DNA from 4 places in the Pseudoalteromonas sp. 2CM37A genome. Region 1 is predicted to be linked to each of the others. Evidence: predicted binding sites of a transcription regulator. Region 1 holds the regulator's gene; each other region holds the start of a gene.
What was found. Region 1 encodes sigma-54, which starts transcription at its own class of promoters, with help from an activator protein. Its sites were predicted from a motif close to GTTGGCACGNNNNTNGNNT; they were not measured.
Positions count from the first base shown of each region.

Region 2: the regulator sigma-54 is predicted to act here: its motif matches at 1,877-1,895, upstream of dps (DNA starvation/stationary phase protection protein Dps).
Region 3: the regulator sigma-54 is predicted to act here: its motif matches at 1,330-1,348, upstream of MTF68_RS12490 (flagellar basal body rod protein FlgF).
Region 4: the regulator sigma-54 is predicted to act here: its motif matches at 1,662-1,680, upstream of MTF68_RS11740 (CsbD family protein).

Region 1 is NZ_JALNTJ010000003.1:243,088-246,245, forward strand. Features, by position in the region: gene MTF68_RS08460 (PTS sugar transporter subunit IIA) at 1-327, opposite strand, end outside; gene hpf (ribosome hibernation promoting factor) at 332-619, opposite strand; gene MTF68_RS08470 (RNA polymerase factor sigma-54) at 647-2,146, opposite strand; gene lptB (LPS export ABC transporter ATP-binding protein) at 2,216-2,941, opposite strand; gene lptA (lipopolysaccharide transport periplasmic protein LptA) at 2,938-3,158, opposite strand, start outside.
Region 2 is NZ_JALNTJ010000003.1:352,215-355,372, forward strand. Features, by position in the region: gene MTF68_RS08995 (alkaline phosphatase PhoX) at 1-1,052, shown strand, start outside; gene dps (DNA starvation/stationary phase protection protein Dps) at 1,298-1,813, opposite strand; gene MTF68_RS09005 (nucleoside-binding protein) at 2,425-3,158, shown strand, end outside.
Region 3 is NZ_JALNTJ010000005.1:12,309-15,466, reverse strand. Features, by position in the region: gene flgG (flagellar basal-body rod protein FlgG) at 1-528, opposite strand, end outside; gene MTF68_RS12490 (flagellar basal body rod protein FlgF) at 550-1,293, opposite strand; gene flgE (flagellar hook protein FlgE) at 1,471-2,835, opposite strand; gene MTF68_RS12480 (flagellar hook assembly protein FlgD) at 2,895-3,158, opposite strand, start outside.
Region 4 is NZ_JALNTJ010000004.1:365,889-369,046, reverse strand. Features, by position in the region: gene MTF68_RS11755 (hypothetical protein) at 1-240, opposite strand, end outside; gene MTF68_RS11750 (M15 family metallopeptidase) at 250-762, opposite strand; gene MTF68_RS11745 (peptidoglycan-binding domain-containing protein) at 829-1,149, opposite strand; gene MTF68_RS11740 (CsbD family protein) at 1,421-1,618, opposite strand; gene hrpB (ATP-dependent helicase HrpB) at 1,891-3,158, shown strand, end outside.

The sequences.
Region 1 (3,158 bases):
ATCGCCATCTGGTACGATGAGTGCAACAAAAATATCAACAGGGCAGTTATCAATAGCATCAAAGTTAACAGGCGTGTCGCTAACAAGTACTAAAGCCAGCGGCTCTTCTACGCCACCCATTCTGCCATGAGGAATGGCGATCCCCCGGCCAATGCCTGTACTGCCTAGCTTTTCTCTGCTTGCCAGCGCATTAAGAATATCTTGTTGTGGTAAGTAGGGGAGCTTTTCATGAGCAAGCTCACTGATAAACTCTAAAATTCTTTTTTTACTACTAAAAAGGACCGCAGCTTTGCTGCAGTCCTGGCATACTAATGTACTTAATTTCATAATATTAGTGTCTAGCAAGCTTCTCTTTATGTTTTATGACTTGACGATCGAGCTTGTCAATCAACGAGTCTATAGCGGCATACATATCTTGGTGCTCTGTTGAGGCAAATAAATCTGCGCCACTTACATGAATAGTCGCTTCTGCTTTTTGGTTGAGTTTTTCTACATCGAGAATGACATGCACATTGCTAATATGATCTGAGTGCCTTTCTAGCTTTGCAAATTTATTATTTACATAGTCTCTAAGTGAATCAGTTACTTCTACGTGACGACCAGTTAGGTTTAGTTGCATAAGCATTTCCTCTTTGTTTTTTACGTCTTATATCAAACTCTTTCTCTGATTTGACGGTGGAATAGCTAGCGATTCACGGTATTTTGCTATTGTGCGTCTAGCTACTTTAATTCCTTGCTCTGCCAATATATCCGCAATTTTACTATCACTCAATGGTTTAGCTGAGTTTTCCGCGGCAATTAGCTTTTTAATTAGGGCACGTATTGCGGTTGATGAACACTCTCCGCCGTTTTCAGTGCTTACGTGGCTTGAGAAAAAATACTTAAGCTCAAAAATACCACGTGGCGTATGCATATATTTTTGCGTAGTAACACGCGAAATTGTCGATTCATGCATTTCTACCATTTCAGCAACATCGTTTAAAACCATTGGCTTCATGGCTTCTGGGCCATGTTCAAAAAATGCTTGTTGCTGTTTTACAATACAGTTTGTTACTTTGAGCAGCGTGTCGTTTCTGCTTTCAAGGCTTTTTATAAACCATTTAGCTTCTTGTAAGTGAGAGCGAATAAATTGGCTATCACCACTTGATTTTACGGTACGTGACATAGCCGCGTACTGACTATTTACGCGTATTTTTGGCATGCTATCTGGGTTTAGCTCTACCACCCAGCGGCCTTTTATTTTTTTAACCGACACATCCGGTATTACATACTCTGACTCTTCCCTTACTATTGTATCTGCAGGTTTTGGGTTGAGGGTATGTATTAGGGTCATGACCTCTTTAAGCTCGTCTTCTTTAAGCTTAGTCTTTTTCATTAATGTACGATAGTCGCGTGCCGCTAATAGATCAATGTGATCGGTTAAGATCATTTTAGTTTGTTCTATAAAAGGGGTGTCTTTATCAAACTGGTTTAGCTGAATACACAAGCACTCTTGTAAACTGCGCGCGGCTATACCTACAGGGTCAAATAGCTGAATACGTTTTAAAACGGCTTCTATTTCATCAAGTTCAACTTCAACTTCGTCATCGTTTTCTTGGTTAAAGCTTTCTAAAATTTCTTCGCAACTTAGCGTTAAAATACCCGAGTCATCTACAGCTTCTACAATGGCAATAGCAATGGCTTCGTCAGTTGGGCTAAAAGGAGTAAGCTGAAGCTGCCACATTAAATACTCATGTAGCGTTTCAGTAGAGGCACCTTGATAAATAGACTCATCTTCTGGCATTGGGCCTGAGGATGCCGCAGGGGCTGCGCTCATGTACTCATCCCAAGTTACATCCATTGCCATATCATCGCTAACGGTGTCTTTATTTAAAGCTTCGCCACTGTCTTGCTCGTACTCGCTGGTTGTATCGTCAGCCGATGCGCTTACGGTTACATCATCCGTATCTGCTTTTTGTTCATTTTTTCCAGCCGACTCTTCCGTGTAATCTTGCTCTTCTACTTCTAATAGCGGGTTGCTATCAAGTGCTTCTTGTATTTCTTGCTGGAGATCCAATGTACTGAGCTGCAGCAAGCGAATCGCTTGTTGCAATTGTGGAGTCATTGTAAGTTGCTGGCCCATGCGCAGCTGTAATGATTGCCTCATGTATCTCTAACAATCCTTTTATGTTGTTATAATTAATATTAGCAGATGCTTGTAGGTGTGGCTTAAATGTTACAGCCTAAATTGCTCGCCTAAATAAACATCGCGTACAGTTTTGTCATTTAATACGTGTTCTGGGGTGCCAGATGCAATTAGCTCCCCATGAGAAACAATGTAGGCTTTTTCACAAACATCAAGGGTTTCTCTTACATTGTGATCGGTAATTAATACGCCAATGCCACGGTTTTTAAGATGTTCTATTATTTTCTTTATATCTAACACTGAAATCGGATCAACACCAGCAAAAGGCTCATCCAATAAAATAAATTTAGGGTTAGCTGCCAGTGCTCTGGCAATTTCTACACGGCGGCGTTCACCACCAGAAAGCGCCATACCTTGGCTATCGCGAATATGCTGAATACTAAATTCATCAAGTAAGTTGTTAAGCGTTTCTTCTCGCGCGGCTTTATTGAGCTCTTTACGCGTTTCTAAAATAGCCATTAGGTTTTGATAAACTGTCAGCTTTCTAAATATTGATGACTCTTGCGGCAAATAGCCAATGCCTAAACGGGCGCGGCTGTGCATAGGTAATAACGTAATGTCGTTATCATCAATAGAAATTTTACCTTTGTCGCTAGGTACTAACCCTACAATCATGTAAAAGGTGGTGGTTTTACCTGCGCCATTAGGGCCCAATAAGCCAACAATGCTGCCGGCTTCCACTTCAAGGCCTACATTTTTTACAACTTGGCGGCCTTTATAGCTTTTTGCTAATAGTTCTGCTTTTAAGGTGCTCATGGTTGACCTTCGTTACCTGTTTTTTCTTTAATTTTTGCTTCAACAGGCACTAAAATTGTGTGGACACGATCCGTAGAGTTTTCGTCTTTTTCTGCGCTAATAAGCTGCTGCTGCATATCGTAGGTAATACTTTTAGCATTAATTTTTTGACCGGCTTGTGCGACTTCAGCATCGCCAACAAGCGTTAAAAAGCGCTTTGCTACGTCGTAACGTACTT
Region 2 (3,158 bases), 110 kb from region 1:
AAGCATCTGATTTAATTAGTAACCACAAAACCCCCTTAGCCTATGATTCATTTAAAAATGGTGTAGCTTTGCCTGGGGGCACTAGCCATATAATTTATAACTTAAAAGAGCAAAAACGCGAACAAGAGTATTTATCGCTGTGTGGCACAATAAGAAACTGCTCAGGCGGTGTAACGCCGTGGGGCAGTTGGCTAACCTGCGAAGAAACCGTTATGGATAAAAGCGATGGCTTGTCTCAATCTCACGGTTACATTTTTGAGGTACCAGCCAGCGCCAAAGGCCTAATTAAGCCAGAGCCATTATATGATATGGGCCGGTTTAATCATGAAGCCGCCGCAATAGACCCACAAACCGGTATTGTTTATTTAACTGAAGATAGAGGCGATAGTTTGTTTTATCGGTTTATTCCTCATCATCGCGGTAAGTTAAATAAAGGCGGCACATTGCAAGCTATGGTAATTAAAAACCAACCTCAGTTTGATAGCCGAAATTGGGATTCACCAGCCATGCCATTACACAGCGACCTTTTAGTTGAATGGATAACGCTCACAGACCCTAAAAGCCCAAATGATGACCTACGTAAGCAAGGTTATAAAAAAGGTGCAGCCTTATTTGCACGAGGAGAGGGAATACATTGGGGTAAAAATGAGCTTTATTTTTGCTGTACTAATGGGGGCAAAAAGCAGTTAGGTCAGGTAATGAAGTACACACCTTCAAAAAACGAAGGCACTGAGTTAGAGCAAAATGAGCCTGGTAAAATACAACTATTTGTAGAAAGTACAAACGAGTCGTTATACAACTTTGGTGATAATTTAACGGTAGCACCTAACGGGCATTTAATTGTATGTGAGGATCAATACACAGACACGGTGAATAACCATTTACGCGGGGTGACACCCAAAGGAGAGGTGTATAACTTTGCTAAATTGTATGCGCAAACAGAGCTTGCTGGGGCGTGTTTTTCACCTGACGGGCAAACCTTGTTTGTAAATGTATACATGCCAACTAAAACGTTGGCTATTACTGGTCCTTGGGATAGTTTTAAGCTTTAAAGTGGTAAAAAATACAAACGCTTAGCATGGCTAGGCGTTTGTATTTTAACAATCCTTGTAGGTTTACCAAATCCGTTAGCAAGCTTTAATCATCCTTGGTGCATTTACTACATCCTTTATGTAATAAGCAACGGGTCCTTGTAGTTTGCACTTCATCCTGTACCTACTTATGTAACGTCTCCTTGTATCTTTATTAGTCCTTTAACTCTTATTAACATTCCTTGTATGGCAAAGTGGGTAATAAATTAATGATTTAGTTTACCTGCAGACGATTCAATGTGTGCACGTACAAACCATTGAAACTGCTCTAAGTCACCTAGCTGGCTGGTGATCATATCCTCTGATACTGGGTCTAATTCAGACAGCGTGCCAATGGCTTTGCGGTGGTCGGCGTTTACGCCACTGTATACTTTGTCTAATGCACCTAAATGCTCTACTACAAAGGCTTTACCTAATGAGTATTCTTCCCATGTGCGGCGATCTACAATTGACTTAGGTGTACCTTGTGGCGTACCGCCTAATGTAGCAATACGCTCCGCGATGGTGTCGGTCATTTCGCGAATAGCATCGACTTGTGGGTCTAACATTTCATGCACACCAATAAAGCTTGGGCCTACTACATTCCAGTGAATATGCTTTAAAGTAAGTTGTAAGTCTAAAAGTGCTACGAGTCGGTTATCGAGTGTTTCAATTGTTTTTTTTGCTGATTCGTTATCCATACCTGGGGCTGTAAATTCAATTGGGTGTTGTGAGTTACTCATAATGTCTCCCGTTGTGTAATTTGTTGTATGTAGCCATTGCTACCATTTAACTTGCAATACATGAAGCAAAGCCTATGCCTACCAAGTTTATTTATTTAAGTTGTTGATACATAATGCTTTATTTTTAATTGGGTACGTAGGGTTAAAAAGGGAGAGACGTAGAATATGAATTTTATGCACTTATTTTTGTAAATTGTGCACAGTAGTAAAAAAGCTGTGGCTGTTTATCGAAAGAGTTGAAATTTGTTTATGCTCAATAAGGCGTAGTCTGTGTAATACAGCTACCTAATGTGTTTAGTCTTACAATTCACGCCGTTATTAAATTGCCTTTAAAGCTCAGCTTAATATTGCATGCGCTACAACCTCTAAATAAAACCCAGTAAATAAGCTAAGCAAGGGTATACAAAATATAAAGGTGCTTATTTATTACCTGCGTAATGATTAATTCAGGTGTTTTATACAGGGCTAACGCTGCTCTTTTAAAGCCGCGCTACTGGGCTTTACTGCTTAGATTTTAAAAATCAGCCTTTGTACTTATTTAATCTCTTTAGTTGGTGAATGCTCACTGATATACTCACGCCGCATTTTAATTGGGGTTATGTAAATAAATCATGAATTTTTTAAAAACACTGTTTACAACATCTATACTGCTTTTGTCTCACTCAGCACTAGCAGAAAATTGGAGCGTCACACAGCTTCACACAAATTTTGGCGATGCCTTAAATCCCTTTACCGGGGAGTCGTCATTTACACGCACCTACACCATAGAGCATGCCTCAGAGCATGACTTAGGTGATAACTACTTTTTTATCGACTTTTTAAACGACAGCCTTAGTGATGGTTTTCAAGATACGGGTATATATGGCGAGTGGTACACAACACTTAGCTTATCAAAAGTCTTTGATACCTCTGTGCGTTATGGTGCAATAAAAGACACAGGTTTAGTGTTTGGTATAAACGCCGGTGAAGAGGGGTTAATGAAGTACACCCCAGGCATCAAGCTCAGCTGGGATGCCCCAGGCTTTGATTTTTTAACAACTACATTTGCAGGTTACATTGATGCCAACGGCGGCGTGGAAAAAGAACAGCTAGCCAAGCAAGACAACAGCATTTTTATAGACCTTGCATGGGGTGCTCCTTTTACACTAGCTAGCCAAGCATTTTATTTTACCGGCCACGTAGAATATATTTCTGGGCGTGATGACGAACTAGGCAATAAAGTTAATGAGTGGTTGCTTGCTCAACCCGCTGTGCATTGGGATGTAGGGCAAAACTTTAATTTAAACCCGCAGCAGTTAATGGTAGGGGTAGAGTGGCGCTATTGGTACAACAAGTTAGGGACTAA
Region 3 (3,158 bases), on a different contig from region 1:
AATTGTTAGCTGGCCAATTACCACGTTATCGGCTTGCCCTGCAACGCGTACAGATACTTCACCATCTTGAGAGACTGTAATTGATTGCGCATCATCGGGTACATTCATTTCGGGCTGAACAACAAAACCTGCACCTGAGGTAACAATGCGGCCGTCTTCATCGGTAGTAAATTGCCCATTACGCGAATACGCTATATTGCCATCGGGTTGCAGCACTTCAAAAAAACCTTCGCCTGAAATCATCCAATCGAGTGAGTTTTCGGTGGTGAGCATATTACCTTGGGTAAACTCTTTTTGGTTAGCAACCACTTTTGCACCCGCACCTAGCATTAGGCCAGATGGCAGCTCGGTATCTTGTGAAGAGCGCCCGCCAGGCTGGTTGATGTTTTGATACAGTAAATCTTCAAAAATAGCTCGGCTTTTTTTGTAACCTACGGTACTGGCATTCGCCAAGTTATTTGAAATAACTGAAATATCAGTTTGTTGAGCGTCTAGCCCTGTTTTACTTATCCACAATGCAGGATTCATAAGTATGCCCTCATTTTAAAGTTAAACTATGCGCATCAACTGATCTTGACGTTCGTCAATCTCTTCAGCTGTTTTCATTAGTTTTACTTGTAACTCAAATTGACGTTGGTGGTTGATCATATCGACCATTTCGTGAACTGGATTAACGTTAGACATTTCCAGTGCACCACTTAACACTTTTACATTTGCAGAGGTATCGACGGTTTGCCCTGGTACAGGTCTAAACAAACCATCGTTGCCTTTTTCAAGCTCTCTGCTGTTTCCTTCAACAACGCGCAGCGTGTCTACTTCTTCTAAAAAATTTGCAGGCGCCCCTTGAGGGCGAACCTGTATGGCGCCATCTTCACTAAAACTTATTTTTTCAATAGGAACCGGTAAAATTACGGGGCCACCTTCGCCAATAACTTGACGACCATGACTTGTTACCAACATACCTTGCGCAGTAATGTTTAGCGTGCCTACTTTTGTATAGGCTTCGTTACCTGAGTCATCTTGAACGGCAAGCCAGGCGTTATCGCTCATGGCAATATCTAAATCTCGCCCTGTTTCGATTATGCCGCCAGAGGTCATGTTAGAACCTGGACGCTCTTGCATAGAAAACACGCGCGTTGGTAAGCCCTCGCCAAATGCTTGCATAGAGCGCGCTTGCGCAAAGTCAGCTTTAAAGCCTGTGGTGTTTGCGTTTGCCAAATTATTGGCTTTAAGTGCAAGCCCTTGTAGGCTTTGCTTAGCGCCAGAGGCTGCAATGTAGACCATTTTGTCCATAACATCGACTCACATAAAAAATCTCTGAGTTGATAAATGCAAAATAGATGCCAGATTAAATTTGACGCAATTTATGAAGAATATTGAAAGGACTTAGTTGCAATAAGAATAGCGGCACAGCTAAAAAAAAGACTGCAAAAATGCAGCCTTAGAATTTTAACCAAAAATAAGGTTAACTTATCGAATCTGCAAAATACTTTGCTGAATTGTTGAGTTAACTTCAAGTGCTCGAGAGTTTGCTTGGTAGTTACGTTGAGCGGTAATCAAATCAACTAATTCGTTTGTTAAGTTGGTATTTGATTGCTCAAGCGCGGATGAATTAATACTACCAAAAGTCCCTGTTCCTGCTTCACCGGCCACTGGCTCTCCAGAGTCAATACTTTGCTTCCAGCTGGTATCACCTACTTGCGAAAGGCCTTGAGAGTTTGGAAAGCGAACCATAGCAACTTGGCCTAAGTAGGTTGAATCACCATTACTGTATGAGGCAACAATTTTACCGTCTGTGCCAATATCAATACCCGCTAAACGACCCACTGTAGAACCGTCTTGATCAAGTGCTTTTACTTCAAAACCACTAGAATATTGCGTTGGTATTCTTCCTGCAGTGTTGTTTTCATCGCGCCAGTTAACTTCTATACCAGCATCTGGAAATGTTGCCCCATTATCAAGTAAAGATGATAGCCCACCTGGGGTTTCTCCTAAAGTCACTTCATTAAATGTTGATGTAGTATTCGCATCGACGCCTGTCGTTGCTGGTAAACCGCTTGAATCAAATCCAAGTGTGGTAATAGGGCTATATGGTGTAGTTGTTTGCTCTGCACCAGATGTACTATCTACTACCTTGCCATCAAGTGTGGCATATACATCCCAGCTGTTTTCAGAATTACCTGCCACTGTAGGATCTTGTTTAGCAAAAAAGTACTGTAAAATATGTGGCTCACCTAGTGAATCATATACCGTTGTTGACGTTGACGAGTTATACGTACCACTTGAAGTTGGATCAAAGCTCAGGCCTGTAGGATCTGCAGTTGCATCTAAGTTAAACGATAAAAATACGTTTTCGGTTGCGCGAGGTGAGCCTGATGAGTCAGGAATTTGAATTGGGTCTGTAGTACTTAAACTAACCGATGTGGTATCACCTGTAGACTCGTCGACTGGAAAAGCTTGCAAATAATTACCTTTGGCATCAACCATAAAGTTATCTTGGTTTAGCTTAAAGGCACCTGCACGAGTGTAAGTTAAATCTTGCGACGAAATGTCGTCGGTCATTGCAAAATACCCTTCGCCGGTAATCGCTAAGTCTAACGAGTTGTTAGTAAATTGCAGTGACCCTTGGTGGAATTGCTGTGCAACCATGGTTGTTTGCACACCATCACCGTTTTTAGTTTTACCTGCACTAAAAACAGATGCAGCGTATACATCGGCAAATTCAGCACGCGATTCTTTAAAACCGGTGGTGTTTACATTAGCAATATTATTTGCTGTTACGTCTAAGTCTTTTTGAGCGGCAGCTAGGCCTGTAAGTGCGATATTAAAGCTCATAATTCACCTCTAACTTTGAATCTAATAGCCTGCTAGCAGGCGAAATACTTTTTAATTGGTTATGCGATCTCTGCGACATCAGTCAACCTAACCGCACCCTCTTTAGTGTTAATAATAATGCCACTAGAGCCGTTGATATTAACGCTTTCAATGTTTTTGAATGTTGCCACCGGTAAGCTTGAAAACTCGCCGTTGGTACTGCCCTCTGCAGTAATAGTGTATTCGCCCTCTGGTAGGCGCTCACCGGATTCATTATTACCATCCCAGCTAAAGCGCACTGCACCCGCTGCTTGCGAACCCATATCGATAGTTCTAACCAGTTG
Region 4 (3,158 bases), on a different contig from region 1:
TTGGCTGGCTCTATATACATGTAAAAACTCATTGTTTGCGATAACAAAGCTATTGAGGATTGATGACCAGTCTGCATACCACTCAGAATCTTCAAATGGTGTATTTCCTATAATAATAATAGCTTTATCATTATTATAGTCATCGCATAGCTGTTTCTCTGAAGATGTTTGTACAGCAGTTACTACCCCAGTGCAGCCGATTACGCTAAAAGCAAAGCACCCTAATAGGATTTTTTTCATTTTAGTATCCTATATAAAAAGTGGAATCATCTGATTGTTTGCAATTGATGATTGGTTAAAAAAATGCTTGGCTTCATAGTCGAATGTTGAAGCTGAGAGCTGCTTATCGAAGTGAGGAGAATCCATCCTGGTAAAGTCGCCTCCCCATCGAAGCCCTCTTTTTTTCATTATATCAATAAATTTAACCGCTGAAGTCGTAGCACTTTTAGTTTTAAAGGCGGTTGAGTTGTTCCAATTAGAGCCATCAACAATATTTAAATCTAAAGCATGCCCAATATAATGTTGGCTGCGTTTTGCTGGCGTTACTACAGCGCCACTTGGAGAAATTCCAAGCTGTCTTATTGTCTGGTTTAAAACCAATTTTAAGCCTAGTTTTTTTGCTTCAATGTTCATTGCTTTTATCTCAGTAATTAAGGTAGCTGAAACTACAAACTCACCTTTCAATACATTTTGGTTCGCAATTAATTTGAAGTTAGGATTAAGCTCTATATTAGTAAAAGTTGCTTCTCTTAACCTTAGCAAGTCACCTGTACATCGAAAATTGCTAGCGGCCCAGATATTAAGCTCTCGACGAGTTGCTTTGTCAGTTTATCCAGAGGTACTTCCCTTAAAGGTGGGCAGTTGATTAATAACCCTCAAATTTTTTAATCGATACGGTGCTGATTTGGCGTTCCATTGGAATAACTTTAATGCGAGCGCAGTTTTTAAGCCAAAATCACCATCAATTTTTGATTTATATGTTCCTAATTTATTGAGCAATATTTGTAATTCGGATACAAAAGAGTGATTAGCTATGTGACTTTTTCCTTCCCAGATTTGTTTTTTGTCATTGTCTCCTCTTTGAAGAGAAAACCCACCAAATAAATCCGTCACACCACTTAAAGCTGACACTACAGCATTATTATTCATATAAGCTCCTTTAAATTTATAGTTAACCGCATTCATTCCATCGCGATTGCAATATTACCTATAAAAGAATATAACTAAAGATAAAAAATAGGAACAATATTTTTCGTTAAGTCATTATGGATACACCGTAAAATTGTAAAATAGATAGAGTCAAAGCCGTAATTTAAACAAATAATTTTAAATTATTTAAGGAAAGCTTTATTCAATTTAATTTAGGTCGTTACTAGTAAACAAAAAACCGCCAAATGGCGGTTTTTTTAGAAGTTAGCGATTAGTGAGTTTTTTCAAACTCATCTACTTCACGCTCTGCTTCTTCTTTAGATTTACCGTACTGTTGCTGGATTTTACCCACTAGCTCTGTACGGCTACCTTCAATTTTGTCTAAATCGTCGTCAGTAAGATCGCCCCATTTTTGTTGCGCCTTACCTTTAAGTTCGTTCCAATTACCTTTCATACGATCGCTGTTCATAAGTATCTCCTTACTTAGTTTTAAATAACGTTCAGTATAAAAGGAGCAAAGCGTGTACCAACCAGTCAAATTTTTATTTTGTGTTTATAATCATTAATTTATATATTTAAGCGAGGCGTTACTTTTATTGCAGCGCGTATGTTCTTAAAAAATGTACAGAGCGGTCTGTAATTATTTCTGATTATGGATACGCGTAAACTCATCTGCTTTTGCGGCGCGTTTATTATTGGTTTTTGTTACAATGCCTACAAAGCAATTTTGGGTAAATAGCAGTGCTGCCGGTTCAAAACATATATCAACAACTTCTAACTACATTACAAAGTAACCCCATAACGTTATTACAAGCACCGCCTGGGGCGGGTAAATCAACCTGGTTGCCGCTACAGCTTATGCGCGACGGCCATTTTAAACGTATTGTAATGCTTGAGCCGCGCCGCTTAGCTGCACGTAATATTGCCAATTACTTAGCACAGTGCCAAAACGAAAAAGTGGGGCAGAGTGTTGGTTTGCGAGTACGCGGCGAGAGTAAAGTAAGTAGTAATACGCGCCTTGAAATAGTCACTGAGGGTATGCTTACCCGCATGCTACAAAACGACCCCGAATTAAGCGATATAGATTTACTGATATTTGATGAATTTCATGAGCGCTCAATTGCAGCCGACACTTCACTGGCCTTTGCTTTAGAGACCCAAAGTGCGCTGCGCGACGATTTAACCATACTACTTATGTCGGCCACCCTTGATACCGAGCGCTATACGCAATTTTTTGATTGCCCGGTTATACAATCAAGCGGGCGTAGTTACCCAATTGACGAAGTATATATACCAATAAAAGATGAGAGCCGCTGGTTAGATGCCATTCCTAATATCGTTAAGCAAGCACTCAATGAGCAAAGCGGTAGTGCATTAGTCTTTTTACCTGGGCAATTTGAAATAGTACGTGTGCAGCAGGCCCTTAATGATTTACCAAGTAACTGCCTAGTTGCCACGTTATTTGGCGAGCAAGATAAAGCCAATCAGCAAGCGGCGATTGCCCCTGCGCCTGAGGGGATGCGCAAAATAGTGCTTACCACCAATGTAGCCGAAACCAGTTTAACCATTGAAGGCATTCGCATTGTTATTGATAGCGGCAAACGCCGCGCGGCGAGCTATAACTTGAAAACAGGCGTAACTGAGCTTACAACACAAAGTATATCGCGCTCCTCTGCTGTGCAGCGAGCGGGGCGTGCAGGGCGAATAGAGCCAGGGGTTGTTTACAGGCTTGGCTCTAAACAAACATTTGAGCGACGTAATAGCCACGATAGCCCGGAAATACTCACCTCAGACATAAGCCAACTTATGCTGGAGGCAAAACAGTGGGGCGCAAATATTAGCGAACTCACCTTGCTTGATACGCCAACAGCGCAGCAATGCACGCAAGCGGCAAACTTACTAACCATGCTTGAAGCCATCGACTCTAAAGGTAAGCTCACTAAATTGGGCAGCAACATGCTGGGTTTTGGGGCAGATATTCGTTTAGCGCATATGCTTTTAAAAGCGCA